Regions from separate parts of the Arthrobacter sp. AG1021 genome, predicted to be linked through region 2. Evidence: riboswitches for the same ligand, from Rfam matches in the RefSeq annotation. Region 2 holds a riboswitch; the other holds the start of a gene.

Evidence for each region. Region 2 has a riboswitch for S-adenosylmethionine ahead of DFO58_RS15990 (flavin reductase family protein). Riboswitches for the same ligand answer to the same signal wherever they lie in the genome.
Region 1: linked by a shared signal. The riboswitch ahead of DFO58_RS14755 (acyl-CoA dehydrogenase family protein) and the one ahead of DFO58_RS15990 (flavin reductase family protein) in region 2 are both predicted to bind S-adenosylmethionine.

What each region holds. Positions count from the first base shown of each region.
Region 1 covers NZ_RBLB01000010.1:251,184-258,551, reverse strand. The annotation lists gene DFO58_RS14765 (aliphatic sulfonate ABC transporter substrate-binding protein) at 1-745, opposite strand, end outside; gene DFO58_RS14760 (ABC transporter ATP-binding protein) at 834-1,655, opposite strand; SAM riboswitch class I at 1,661-1,763, opposite strand; SAM riboswitch class I at 2,030-2,120, shown strand; gene DFO58_RS14755 (acyl-CoA dehydrogenase family protein) at 2,170-3,480, shown strand; gene DFO58_RS14750 (LLM class flavin-dependent oxidoreductase) at 3,543-4,961, shown strand; gene DFO58_RS14745 (hypothetical protein) at 5,056-5,586, opposite strand; gene ggt (gamma-glutamyltransferase) at 5,794-7,368, opposite strand, start outside.
Region 2 covers NZ_RBLB01000011.1:147,298-154,665, forward strand. The annotation lists gene DFO58_RS18830 (hypothetical protein) at 1-308, opposite strand, end outside; gene DFO58_RS15965 (hypothetical protein) at 407-937, opposite strand; gene DFO58_RS15970 (M23 family metallopeptidase) at 934-1,287, opposite strand; gene DFO58_RS15975 (NAD(P)/FAD-dependent oxidoreductase) at 1,533-3,323, shown strand; gene DFO58_RS15980 (DMT family transporter) at 3,413-4,348, opposite strand; gene DFO58_RS15985 (XRE family transcriptional regulator) at 4,380-4,934, shown strand; SAM riboswitch class IV at 5,286-5,402, shown strand; gene DFO58_RS15990 (flavin reductase family protein) at 5,500-6,000, shown strand; gene dnaB (replicative DNA helicase) at 6,602-7,368, shown strand, end outside.

The DNA.
Region 1 (7,368 bases), on a different contig from region 2:
CGCGGGCCTTCTCGTACGAGTCGACCACCAGCTGGGCCAGCTCCGGGCTTTCCTCGATGAAGTCCGCGCGGGCATTCAGTGCGCCGTAGGTGTTGTAGTCCAGGTTGCGGTGGAACAGCTTGGCGCCGTCCTGTTCGGCGGCGGCCATGATCGGGTCGAGACCGGACCATGCGTCGACCGAGCCGTTGGCCAACGCGGTGCGCCCATCGGCGTGCTGGACGTTCTGCAGGGTGATGTCCTTTTCGCTCAGACCGGCCTCCTCAAGGGTCTGCAGCAGGAAGAAGTACGGATCAGTGCCCTTGGTGGCGGCGACCGACTTGCCCTTCAGGTCTGCCGGGATGGTGATCTTCGAGTCCTTGTTGACCACCAGCGCCGCCCATTCAGGCTGCGAGTAGAGCGAAATGGTCTTGATCGGCGAGCCGTTGGAGCGGGCCAGCAGTGCGGCGGAGCCAGCGGTGGAACCGACCTGCACAGCGTCGGCGCGCAGCGCTTCATTTGCCTTGTTCGATCCGGCGGATTGGATCCACTCGACGGTGACACCCTGTTCCTTGGCTGCCGCATCCAGCCAACCCTTTTCCTTGAGCACCAGGCTCAGCGGGTTGTAGGTGGCGTAGTCGATGGACAGGGTTTTGCCGTCGCCGGCTGCCGAGGCGTTCTCTCCGGCACAGCCGGAGAGGGCCACGGCACCGACGGTCAGGGCGGTGATGGACAGTGCGGTACGACGGGTGACACGGTTTGCGAGCATGGAAATTCCTTGATTTGTGCGTGCGAGTGCAGCGGCTGCGTGGATGCAGCCGTAGAAGAAAGTCGAGATGCCGGTGGCGAAGCCGGTATTAGTGGTTTGCGGTGTCGACGCCCAGCAGTCCCAGCAGGTGGGCGCGGTTGGTGACGAACAGTGCGTCGCTGTGGCTGCGCGGGTGCGCCGCGGACAGCCGGAGGTCCTCGATGACCGTCGCTGATTGCTGGCCATTGGCACGCCCCAGGACGATCACCCGATCTGCCAGGGTCAGCGCCTCGTCGACGTCGTGGGTCACCACCAGGACGGTGGTCGGGAACGACGCATGGATGGACAGGAGCAGGTCCTGCATTTTCAGGCGGGTCAGTGCATCCAGTGCGCCGAATGGTTCATCGAGCAGCAGCACGCCGGGGCGGCGGGCCAGTGCTCGGGCGAGCGATACGCGCTGTGCCATGCCGCCGGAAATTTCGCGTGGCCGCAGATCGGCCGCGTGGGTCAACCCGGTCAGCTCCAGCAGCTGGTTGATGAGTTCAATGCCGGCCGGCTTGCTGGTCCCCGGAGCCAGTCCGAGTGCGATGTTCTCGCGCACCGAACGCCATGGCAGCAGCCGTGGCTCCTGGAAGGCCACCGCGCACAGCTCGTTGATGTCGTTGACTTCCCGGGTGCCGGTGAAGACTGCGCCGCCCGTGGGGTGGTCCAAGCCGGACACCGAGCGAAGCAGCGTCGACTTGCCGCAGCCGCTGGCTCCGAGGATCGCCACAACCTGTCCTGCTTCGATGTGGAGGTTGACGTCTGCGAGGACGGTGCGCTGCTCCTTCTTGGTGGTGAAGGTGCGCGAGACATTGTGGAAGTCCACGGACAGCGCGCTGGATGCGCTGGTTGCAACCTCGGTCTGAGGCAGGGCAAAGGCAGTAGCCATGATCATCTCCATCGGTCCTGGCGGTAGCACCGGCCGTGAATTCCGGGAATTCAACGGTGGTTGCTGCGGCGTCGTAGAGCCAGATCTCTCGGCCGCTCGGGATGGTTACGCATCCATTACACGCATTCGAACGATTCCATTGCAAATCCTGCGTAACATGAAAAATATTCGATGTAAGCGCGTAATCTGTGGGATATTTCGTTATTTATTTCATTGAGCGTTGGTTTGATCGATCTTTGCCCCTCCTCCTTGGGTCATCTTCGGCGGTTCGCGGCAATCGGCACTCGCGAGTCCCTGCAACCCGTGCGTTTTCAGCGACGAAATATGACTTCGGGGCTTGGAGCCGCCCGATTGTTACGGCTACAAATGATTACGACCCATCCAGAGCGGCTGAGAGATCTGGCTCCACGACGCCGCAGCAACCACCCATGACAGGGACGGTGCTACCGCCAGGATCGATGGAAAGAATCGAGGACTTTTTATGTCTTTTGGCGCACCCCAAAACGATTTTGAGGTGGACTTTAACACGCTGAGCACCCCGGGCGCCGGCAATGCGCTGGAGCTTGACGAGTTCACCGAAGACCGTCCGACCCGCCAGCTGCTCAAGGTGACTCCGGGGCCGGGGGCCGACGAAGACTACGAGCGCCTTGCAGCGATTTTCCGTCCGGTGTTCGCCCAGATCGCCGCCGGCGCCAAGGAGCGCGACCGCAACCGCATCCTGCCCTTCGAGCAGGTGGGCCTGCTGAACCGCGACCGCTTCGGGGCGCTGCGCCTGCCGGTCGCCGACGGCGGCCACGGGGCCCGGCTCAGCGACGTCTTCCGCCTGCTCATCGAGCTTTCCGAGGCCGATTCCCATATCGGCCAGCTCTGGCGCGCGCACATTGCCTTTGTCGAGGACGCGCTGCGCCTGCAGGACGAGCAGCTGAAGGCTAAGTGGTTCGCCCGCATCGCGGCCGGGCAGATCGTTGGCAACGCCTACACCGAAAGCGGCGGCAACGCGCTGGGCACGCTGAACACCAAGGCCAGCCAGGTCGACGGCCGCTGGGTGGTCAACGGCGAGAAGTACTACTGCACCGGCACCATCTTCGCGGACTGGACCACCGTCGCGGTGGCCCATCCGGAGCGCCCGGGACGCCAGATCGCCGTGGTCTCTACCCAGCACAGCGGCGTGAAGATCCTGGACGACTGGGACGGCTTCGGCCAGGGGCTGACCGGCACCGGAACCACCGAGTTCCACCAGGTGCCGGTGGACAGCTTCATGCCGGAGGATCCCAACGACCCCGAGGCCTCGATCTTCCAGCTGGTGCTCATGGCGGTGCAGGCAGGCATCGGCCGCGCGGCGCTGAACGACATGCGCAGCTCGGTGCAGGCGCGCACCCGCAGCTTCACCACCGGCACCGGCGTCCCGGTGCACCGCGAACCGCAGGTGCTGCAGCTGGTGGGGGAGGTCTCCGCGGAGGTCTTCGCCGCGGACTCGGTGGTCATCGGCGCGGTGCTGGAGGTCGAAGCCGCGCTGCAGGACGCGCAGCTGAACGCGGAGGAGCGCTTCGCGGTCTGCGAGCTGGCCGCCAACCGGGCGCAGACCATCGTGCAGCCGCTAGTCATCAGCGCCACCAGCAAGCTCTTCGACGGACTGGGCGCCTCGTCCACCCGCAGCAGCTGCAACATGGACCGGCACTGGCGCAACGCACGCACCATCGCCACCCACAACCCAGCGATCTACAAGGCGCGCATCGTGGGGGACTACGAGATCAACGGGGTCCAACCCCAGCGCCTCTCGGTCACCGGCGACCTCGCCGCACCCACCGGGCACCACGCCAGCTAGCGGCCGCCGCGCCGCGCACCCACCAGACTTCCACTTCTCAACCACGAACAAGGGGCACATCCATGAGCGAGAACCAGCCACACAACGCGAAGCGGGAAATCCTCTTCAACGCCTTCGACATGAACTGCGTCGCCCACCAGTCCCCGGGCCTGTGGCGCCACCCGAAGGACAAGGCCGCCGACTACAAGACCATCGGCTACTGGACCCACCTGGCCAAGGTGCTGGAAAAGGGCAAGTTCGACGGCCTGTTCATCGCCGACGTGCTGGGCACCTACGACGTGTACAACGGCACCAACGAGTCCCCGCTGCGCACCGGCGCCCAGGCCCCGGTCAACGACCCGTTCCTGCTGGTCTCCGCCATGGCCGCGGTGACCGAGAACCTCGGCTTCGGCGTCACCGCCGGCACCGCCTACGAGCACCCGTATCCCTTCGCCCGCCGCCTGGCCACCCTCGACCACCTGACCAACGGCCGCGTGGGCTGGAACGTGGTCACCGGCTACCTGCCTTCGGCCGCCCGCAACATGGGCCAGGAAGACCAGATGGAGCACGATGAGCGCTACGACCATGCGGACGAATACCTCGAGGTGGTCTACAAGCTGCTCGAAGGCTCCTGGGAAGACGACGCGGTGCAGGCCGACAAGGAAACCGGCGTCTACACCGACCCGGCCAAGGTGCACCCGATCAACCACGATGGCAAGTACTTCAAGGTTCCGGGCATCGCCATTACCGAGCCGAGCACCCAGCGCACCCCGGTCATCTACCAGGCAGGCACCTCGCCGCGCGGCCTGAAGTTCGCCGCGCAGAACGCGGAGGCGGTTTTCGTGACCAGCCCGACCCGCGAAATGCTCAAGGACACCGTCACCAAGATCCGCGACCATGCCGAGGCCGCGGGCCGCGGCCGCTACGACATCAAGATCTTCGCGATGCAGACCATCATCACCGCCGAGGATTCGGCAGCAGCCCAGGCCAAGTATGAGGACTACAAGTCCTATGCGGACATCGAGGGCGCCATGGTGCTGATCTCCGGCTGGATGGGCATCGATTTGTCCACCTTCAACCCGGACGAGGTCATCGGCGCCGACGTGAAGTCCAACGCCATCCAGTCTTCCGTGGCCACCTTCCAGAAGGCCAGCGGCGACGAGGGCAACCCGTGGACCGTGCGCCAGCTGGCCGAATGGGTTGGCGTGGGCGGCTTCGGCCCGATCACCGTGGGCTCCGGCGCCGAGGTCGCCGAAAAGCTCATCGACTGGGTCAACTACACCGACGTCGACGGCTTCAACCTGGCCTACGCCATCACCCCGGGCACCTTCGAGGACATCGTCGAGTACGTGGTTCCCGAGCTGCAGGCCCGCGGCGCGTACAAGACCGAGTACGCCGACGGCTCGCTGCGCAACAAGCTGTTCGGCGCAGGCGACCACGTCAAGGACACCCACCGCGCGGCGTCCTTCAAGGTCTCCAACCGCTTGGCCGCCCAGGTCTGATCCCGGAACTACCGCACGGCCTACCGGCCCCGCAGCCCAGTCAAGGGCGGCGGGGCCGGTCGGCAGTTAACCAGCGGTTGTGCTGCGCCACAGGTCAGTGGATCGGCACGCCGGCGCTGTCCACGACCCACCACACGTCGCTGACCGCCTGGCCCTTGGTGTCTCCGGGTTTGCTGTCCGAAACGTAGTAGTACATGGGCCAGCCGTTCAGCGTCAGCTGCGGCTTGCCATCGGCGCCGGTGATGGTGCCCAGCTTCCCGGTGATGCCCTTGGCATCGCTCAGCGAGGCCGGGCCCGAGGGGACCGGAGGCCACAAGTCGAGGCATCCGCCGGTGCAGGAGGAAGCCCCGGAGTTCTGCGTGTCCTCGTCGAACTGGTAGATGCTCATGCCCCGCTGGTCGGTGGCGATGCTGCCCAGCTCGGTCTGCCGCATTTCAAGGATCGCTCCGTTCTGCTTGAGATTCGGCACCGGGCTGCTGCCGGTATTCGGCACCCCGTAGTTCGAGGTTCCGGAATTGCCCTGGCCTGGATTGTCCTGGGCTGAACCGTTCTGGCCGGAGCACCCGGCCAGAACCAACGTCAAGGCTGCGGTGAGGACCGCGGCTTTCGAAAATGCCTTGCCCATGATCGTGCTCCTTGTTCGTCCTGGTTCCTCCCGCAGAGCCGAGGGCGGGAGCGTGGAAAACCGTACAAGGTGAGAACGAGACAGAGCCCGCTCCGGTTCAGCATCCCGCAAGCTTTTTTGCGCGGGCAGCCAGTGGCTTAGCACGCTGTGCCCCGTCCGCAGGCCGGACGGGGCGCAGGAGCGGCGCAGCGGGCGGCGCCCGCCGGGCTACTTGGCCGGCTTCACCACCATCGCGGAGCCGCCGCCGCGGCGCACTGGTTCGGCGGCCGCGGTGAGCTTGCCGTGGGAGTCGACCTCCACGGCCGCCACCGCGCCGATTTCAGCCTGCGGGGTGAACGAGTCCCCGGCAGGGGTCAGCTTGTGGCCGAAGGCCTCCAGCGCGGAACCGTAGGCGGTGATGAACTCCGGTTCGGCCGTGACCGCCGCGGTATTGCGCTGCGAGGCGCGCGGGGCGGCGATGGCCTGGCCGATGTCCATACCCAGGTCGATGCGGTTGACCAGGGTCTGCAGCACCGTGGTGATGATGGTCGAGCCGCCCGGCGAGCCGATGGCCAGCGCCGGCTGCCCGTCGCGCAGCACGATGGTCGGGGACATCGAGGAACGCGGGCGCTTGCCCGGGTCGATGCGGTTCGGATCCTCGGGGTTGTACACCGTGGAGAAGTCCGTCAGCTCGTTGTTCAGCAGGAAGCCGCGCCCCGGAACCATCATGCCGGACCCGCCGGTCTGCTCGATGGTCAGCGTGTAGGAAACCATGTTGCCCCAGCGGTCCACCACCGACAGGTGCGTGGTGGACACGTTCTCGGTGTCCTGCTCGTCCACCGGTGCGCCGGTTTCCGCCGGGCACAACCCGTCGAAGTTCTCGACGTCCCCGGGAGCCACCGGCTTGACGGCGGCACGCGCCGGATCCAGCGCGCAGGCTCGTTCGGCGCCGAAGAGCTGGCTGGTCAAGGTCCTGGTCGGCACATCCACGAATGCCGGGTCGCCGACGAACTTGCCGCGGTCGGCATAGGCCAGTGCGGTGGCTTCCAGGTAGTGGTGCAGCGCGGACGGGGTCTGCATGGAGGACAGGTCGAACTGCTCCAGGATGTTCAGCGATTCGCCGATGGTGGTGCCGCCGCTGGAGGACGGGGCCATGCCGAAGACCTCGAGCCCGCGGTACTCGACCTTGGTCGGCGCCTGCTCCACCACGGCGTAGTCGGCCAGGTCCTTTGCGGTGATGAAGCCGGCCGGCACCGGCAGGTCGGTGTCCGCGTTCTTGGGCGGCGCGGTGACGGTGTCAGCGATCTCCTGCGCAAGCTCTCCTTGGTAGAAGGCCTTCGGCCCGCTCTTGGCCAGCAGCCGGTAGGTGGCCGCCAGGTCGTGGTTCTTGAAGATGCTGCCGACCTTCGGGGCGTCCCCGCCGGGCAGGTAGAGCTCGCTGGTGTCGGGGAACGCCTCGAAGCGCTTCTTGTTGTCCAGCGTCTGTTCACGGAAGGTCGTATCCACCACGAACCCGCGCGACGCGGTCTGGATGGCGGGGTGCAGCACCTTCTTCAGGTCCTGGGTGCCCCAGTTGTCCAGCGCCCGCTGCCAGGTGGCAAGGGTTCCCGGAACGCCGACCGCGGCGCCGCTGGTGACCAGCTCGGGGGTGAAGTTGTAGGGTTTGCCGGTGGCCGGGTCGATGAACGCATCGTGCGGCATGGCCGCCGGGGCGGTCTCGCGCCCGTCGATGGTGCTGACCTTGCCGGTTTTGGCGTTGTAGTACATGAAATATCCGCCGCCGCCGATGCCGGCGCTATAGGG
Region 2 (7,368 bases):
GTGACGGGACTAACGACACGGCGGCGGCGCGCAGCGGGCTTGTCGCTACTGGCCGGTGGGGTGGTGGTGTCTGGTTCCACGGTGCCATCGGGGTGGACTTTGACCGGCCAGGAGCCTTGGCCATCGTGCATCACTGCGCGCACAGACGTACCGCGTTCGGTGGCGTGTTTGCTGACCAGTTCCACGGTTTGTGCTCGGGCGGCAGCTTCGCTGGCTGCGGTGAACTCGTGGGTGATGCCTTGGATGCTCACGGTGGCGGTGCCGTCTTTGGTGACGGTCGCTTCAATGAGGTCTTCGGTGGTGCTCATGGTGTACTCGCTTTCTTCACACTGGGATAGCTTTGTAGGCGATGCGGCTCAGGCGGTGGGGCTGGTTAGCGGACGGAGGAAACATAGTCGCGGATCTTTTACGGTTCGGTGTCGGTGAAGGTGAAGAAGAACGTTTGCTTGCCTTCCCCGGCCCAGGATTCCCCGTCTTTGCTGACCCATTGCCACGTGGCGGTGACGGCAATGGTGTTTTGCTCGTGGTGCTCGGTCATCAGCTTCACCGTGGGTTTGCTGGTGGCGTTCTTTTCGGCAGCGGTCAGCCATTCAACGCCGGTCGCGGGCCGTTCGGGGGCAATGACTTCTTTGGCCCGTTCGGGGGTCATGAGCGGGCGGGCGCGCAGCTCGGCGGCGGTGCGGTTGAAATCCTTGGTCGGGTTCCAGGTGGTCATGATCGTGGCCGCTTGCTTGGCCAGATCGACCTTGGCCGGATCTTCGGTCGCCGGCGACTGCCCAGTGTTGCTGCTGGGGGTTGACGTGGTGGGGCTGGTCATGGTTGGGGCGACGGTCGGGGCGCTGCTGGGTTCTGTCTCGGTGCTGGCCGGTGTGCAGCCGGCAACTCCCGCGACGAGTCCTGCGGCCAAGGTGAGGGTGAGGATCTTGGGGTGTTTCATTGGATGTTCACCTTTTGCTGTCGAAGGATCGGGATCGGGTCATAGGTTTTGCCGTTGTTGATCGCGGGCCGGTCAAACACACTGGTTTTCGGGTTGTTGATCTGGAAATGCACGTGGATGCCACTGGAATTACCGGTCGCCCCGGGCTTGCCTGGGGGGGTGCCTTTCTTTACAACGTCGCCGGTTTTCACCAGCAGCAAGTGATCTTGGGCTTCGTGGAATTCGAAGACCTGATACGGGGCTTCGGTCATCTGCCCGAAGATGTAGTTGCCGTAGGAGCCATAAAGCTGATCTGGGTGCATCGTTCCATGCGCGCCATCAAACTGCTTTGGGGTCAGGTCGTGGATCACCTCAGGTGTCCACAGTGCTTTGACATTGGCTGCCTGGTTTTCCGCGCTTGAAAAGGCCGAATGAATTTGGCATTTAAGAGGCGCAATGGTCGAGGATGCCGATCACCACAAATGGAAGCACCTCAACTCGGTTGCAACCTTTTGCAACCCTTTTATTTTATGGCCTACATCATATTCTGGATTCCACGCGGCGCAGCCCCGGCCGCACCATCCCAACGGTTTCAGAAAGAAATGAAGTGATGACGATGGCTGAGAACTCCCCGGAAGTCCAGGCTCAAGCATGGTTGGCGCAGCTGCAGCAGGCGCTGGCAGCAGACGATTCCACCGCCGCGGCCCAGCTGTTCGGCGAAGAGTCCTACTGGCGCGATCTGACCGCGCTGACCTGGAACCTGCACACCGCCGAGGGGCGCGACGGCATCCAATCCATGCTGCTGGGCATCGACTCTGGCGCCTGGCCGCGCAACCTGCAGGTCGCCGGAGCTTCGGAAGCCGACGGCATCATCGAGGCGTGGTACACCTTCGAGAACAACGCGATGCAGGGCAAGGGCCTGTTCCGGCTGCGCGACTCGCTGGGCTGGACCATGCTTTCCACCGCTCAGAGCCTGCGCGATTTCCCCGAACCCTCCGGCCCGCGCCGCACACTGGGCGCGGACCACGGCGCGGCCATGGTCTCGGAGAACTGGCTTGACCGGAGAAAGAAGGCGCAGCAGTCCCTGGGCATCACCGAGCAGCCCTACGTGCTGGTCATCGGCGGCGGCCAAGGCGGCATCGGCCTGGGAGCACGGCTCAAGCGCATGGGCGTGCCCGCGCTGATCATCGACAAGCATCCCAAGCCCGGCGACCAGTGGCGTTCGCGCTACCACTCCCTGGCCCTGCACGACCCGGTCTGGTACGACCATATGCCGTACATCGAGTTCCCCGACCACTGGCCGGTGTTCACGCCGAAGGACAAGATGGGGGACTGGCTGGAGTGCTATACCAAGCTCATGGAACTGGACTACTGGTCCCTGACCGAGGCCGTCAGCGCGCGCAAGGACCCCGAGTCCGAAGGCTGGATAGTTCAGGTTCTCCGCGACGGTCAGCCGCTGACCCTGCGCCCCACGCACCTGGTCATGGCCACCGGCATGTCAGGCATCCCGAACCTTCCGCAGTACCCGGGCCAGGAGATCTTCGCCGGGGAGCAGAACCACTCCTCGACCCACCCGGGCGGCGAGTCCTACCGCGGCAAGAACGTCGTGGTGATCGGCGCGAACAACTCCGCCCACGACATCTGCGCGGACCTGGTCCACAACGGCGCCAAGCCGGTGATGGTCCAGCGTTCCAGCACGCACATCGTGCGCTCCGAATCGCTGATGAAAACCGTGCTCGGGCCGCTGTACTCGGAGGAGGCGCTGGCCAACGGGATCGATACCGATACCGCGGATCTGATCTTCGCCTCGATCCCGTACAAGGTGCTGCCCGAATTCCACAAACCCGCCTTCGCTCAGATCAGGGAGGACGACGCGCAGTTCTACCAGTCGCTGACCGACGCCGGGTTCGACCTGGACTTCGGCGACGACGACTCGGGGCTGTTCCTGAAGTACCTGCGCCGCGGCTCAGGCTACTACATCAACATCGGCGCCTCGGAGCTGGTGGCCGACGGGTCCATCGCGCTGGCCAAGGGCGAGGTCTCGCACCTAACCGAACATTCAGTGGTGCTGTCCGACGGCACCGAGCTGCCCGCCGACGCGGTGGTCTACGCGACCGGCTACGGCTCCATGAACGGCTGGGCCGCGCAGCTGATCTCCCAGGAAGTCGCCGACGAAGTGGGCAAATGCTGGGGCCTGGGCTCGGGCACCACCAAGGATCCCGGGCCGTGGGAGGGGGAGTTGCGCAACATGTGGAAGCCGACCAGGGTCAAGAACCTGTGGTTCCACGGCGGCAACCTGCACCAGTCCCGGCACTACTCCAAGTATCTGGGGCTGCAGCTCAAGGCACGCTACGAGGGGTTGGACACTCCGGTGTACGCGCTCGCCGAAAGCTTCCACCGGCTCTGACGCGTGGATGCGTTTGGAGGGTCCTCGGCCCGCCCGGTTCGATGGTGCGACCGGGCGGGCCGAGGGCTGCGTGCCAAAGGTCTGCGGGCTTATTCGGTCAGGGCGTCCTGATTCGGAGCCTGAGCCTGATCCCGTGTCGTGTCCTCCGGTCTCGGTCGGATCTCGCTGAGCAACGTCCCGGCCACGATGACCGCCGCGCCGAGCAACGCCAAGGCAGGCATCCGGTCACCGGCCATGCGGCCGAAGATTCCGGCCCAGACCGGTTCCCCGGCATAGATAATGGTGGCCCGGGCGGGGGAGACGGACTTCTGCGCCCAGTTCATGGTCGCCTGGATCAGGAAACTTGCGGCTCCCAGGCCAATGGCAGGGGCGGCCCAGAGCCAGGAGAACTCGGGGACGGATTCACCGGCTGCCGGCATGGCGGAGAATCCGAGGCCGCCGGCAACAAGCAGCTGGATGACGGTGACCCTGCCCAGGTTGACCTTGCCGGCGTAGAAGCCAATCAACAGGATTTCTGCGGCCATAGGCAGGGTGCTCGCCAAGGTTGCGATCTCTCCAGGGCCCAAGCCCAGACTGACGGCACCCGGTCCAGCCAGCAGCAGTAGTCCGACAAAGGCGAGACCCGCCCCGAGCAAAACCATCGTGTGGGGGCGCTGGCGAAAGACCAGCCATTGCAACAGCGGAACCATCGGCACGTACAGCGCTGTCAGGAACGCCGAAGTGCTGCTATTGATGGTTTGAAGCCCTTGGGTCTGCAGCCCATAACCCAGGAAGATCATCACGCCGATGGCCGTTCCGGCCCATAACTCCCTGCCGGTGATCCTGCAGAGCGACTTCGAGAAAATGGCCGCGGCGACCAAGCCTGCGATGACAAATCGGACGCCGACAAAGAACATCGGTCCGCTGTGGCGCATGGCCAAGTGAATCAGCAGGAAAGTTCCGCCCCAGACGGACGTGATGGTAAGGAGGGCGGCTTCTTGCCTGCTGAGTGAAAAATTTTCCCGTATGGCAGAAATGTGCACCATTCTGCACATCATATAGTGCAGAATAGTGCACATGCAAGATTCCAGTGACTCTCCGGTTCTCCGCAACGTTGGATCCAATCTCCGCGACTTCCGAAAACGCGCGGGACTGAGCCAGGCAATTCTTGCGCAGCGCTCGGGGGTCAGCCGACGCACGATCATCAACCTCGAAGCCGGCGAGGCGAATATCAGCCTGGCGGGACTCGACCAATTGGCGGAAGCGCTGGGAATTCGCTTCGTTGATCTGGTGACCGCGCCTACTGCGGCCCGTTCCGAAATCAATGAACTGGCGTGGAAGGGGAGTAGTCCGCAGAGTCGGGCGATGCTGCTGGGGTCGGCCCCCGCCAGCGAAGAGGTGCAATTGTGGACGTGGGTGCTTGCGCCCGGCGAACGATATGACGCCCAGCCCGATCCCCAAGGCTGGTCGGAAATGATCTTGGTAGTTCACGGCAAGCTGCTCATTGAGTTCGCCTCGACGGTCCTGGACCTGAACGCGGGGGAACATGCAACCTACCCCAGTTCGCAGTCCTATTCCTACGTGAATGCCGGCGCGGAACCGGTGAAGTTCGTTCGAAACGTCATTTCGTGACGGGCGGGCTGGCCGCCAGCGCGGCGGTACTTCTGACGGAAGCGTCGCTGTGGACCGCCCGGGGGTATCCGGGGAGTCGGGTTCTGCAAGTCTGTGGGGGCTTGGGCGACGCTTGCCCTCGGCATGGCAGATGTACGAAGCCAGCGGCTTGATTGCCTTGGCCCGCTACATTCTTTGAAATCAAACCGCACAAGTTGGCTGGAGATGCGTGCAAAATGACTGAAACTTCCGAATAAAAGGATGATCGAAACACGGAAATTACCGAAGAAGTCGAACAATTTCTTGAATATTGCGATTTGAGAAGTGAAATGTTTGACCGTGCGGCGTAACGAGCAATATGGTTTTAACCAGAATCAAGAGCGTCAGCTATAAGCCCTGGCTTGCTGGCCGGCAACCCTCTCAACGGTAGTGGGGTGCTCCAGGTGAGGATTCGGTCCCACGCAAGAACGCGTGGCACAAGTACCGCACATCGAGTGTGCAAACATCTGGCAGCGCGCAGAAGTGAACTCCACGGGCTGTTGCCGGACGTTCCCGCTCGTTGGGCACGACCCGAAGGAATCGAGCCATGTCTTTGAATCAGGATCTTGACCCGCTGACCCTGCGCAAGGTTTTCGCGCAGCACCCATCAGGCGTCGCCGCACTCTGCGCCGTCATTGACGGGGAGAAAACCGGCCTCGTCGCGTCGTCCTTTACCGTCGGAGTATCGCTGGAGCCAGCCCTGGTCATGTTCGCGGTGCAGAAAACCTCCAACACCTGGCCCAAGCTGCGTGCCGCGGAGCGTATCGGCGTCTCGGTGCTCAGCGAGCGCAACGACGGGATTTGCGGGCAGATCGCCTCAAAGCACGGCGACCGCTTTGCCGGCGTAGATACCCATGAGACTGAGCAAGCCGCCCTGTTCATCCAGGAATCCACCCTCTGGCTGGAGACCTCGATCTACAACGAAGTGGAAGCCGGCGACCATTGGGTGATCTTCCTGGAGGTCCACGGTCATGACTTCTCCAACCATTCCCCGCAGATCTTCCACGATTCGCGATTTCACTCACTGCCAGTGCCCGAACTCGTTTAACTGACATCACCAGACGCTGCGGCGCGAAGGGTCATCCTTCGCGCCGCAGCGGTTTTAAATCCAAACCGCGCGGCTTCGGGCCCTGATGCCCGGTTTCCGTGGACCGCGGCTCGCCGACGTGTGGATTTCCGCAGCTCATCACGCAATTATGACGGGGTCGCTATCCACAGCACTATCCACAGCTTTGTGGATAGCCTGTTGATTGGGGTTGATAACTTGTGAAAAACGCCTTGATTCCGGGAATCAGGCTGTTGATAACGTCTACGGAGCTTGTGTGCAGTGGAAAAAATTAATTCTCTATCCACAGCTGTGAAAACGTAAAAACCCAAGTCAAGTGTTAATATCTGCCATTTAAGTGGGGTAATCCACAGGATTATCCCCACGTAGTGAACAGGGGAGTCCACAGGAGGTGGTGGGTTATCCACATATTCTGTGGATATCAGGGTTTACCTCTGTTAATAACCCACCTAGTGTTGGCACTGGGAAAGACTATCCACAAGGCCTCCGGGCCCAGCTGTCGGTTGGTGCTGACACGATGGACAGTTGCCGATATGGCAAAAGTGGTTTCCCGGCGGGTACATAGGGGATGGAAGTGTCTGTAATGAGTGCAGAGCCGATCTACGAAGAGCGAGCATCGGATGCGGGGCGCAAGCCGCCGCAGGATATCGAAGCCGAGATGTCGGTTCTTGGCGGCATGATGCTCTCCAAGGACGCGATTGCCGATGTCGTCGAAGTCCTTCGCGGCACCGACTTCTACCGTCCCGCCCATGAAGCAATCTACGAGGCGGTCATTGACCTGTACGGCCGCGGTGAGCCCGCGGATGCCGTGACCGTGGCCGACCTGCTGACCAAGCGCAACGAGATCGCTCGCGTCGGCGGAGCCGCCTACCTGCACAATCTGATCCAGCAGGTGCCGACCGCCGCGAACGCCGGCTACTACGCGGAAATCGTGCGCGAACGCGCCGTGCTGCGCCGCCTGGTGGACGCCGGAACCCGTATCGTCCAGATGGGCTACTCGCCCGACGGCGAGGTGGATGCCATCGTCAACGAGGCGCAGGCCGAGGTCTACAAGGTTTCCGAGAACCGCGGCAGCGAAGACTACGTGCGGCTGTCCGAAATCATCGAGGGTACCGTCGACGAGATCGAGAACGCCGCCAACGCCGGCGACGGCATCACCGGCGTGCCCACCGGCTTCTACGAGTTCGACGAGCTGACCCAGGGCCTGAAGGGCGGCCAGATGATCATCATCGCGGCCCGTCCCGCCGTGGGCAAGTCGACGTTCGCGCTGGACTTCGCCCGTTCCGCGGCCATCAAGCACAACATGGCCACCGTGTTCTTCTCCCTGGAAATGGGCCGCAACGAGATCGC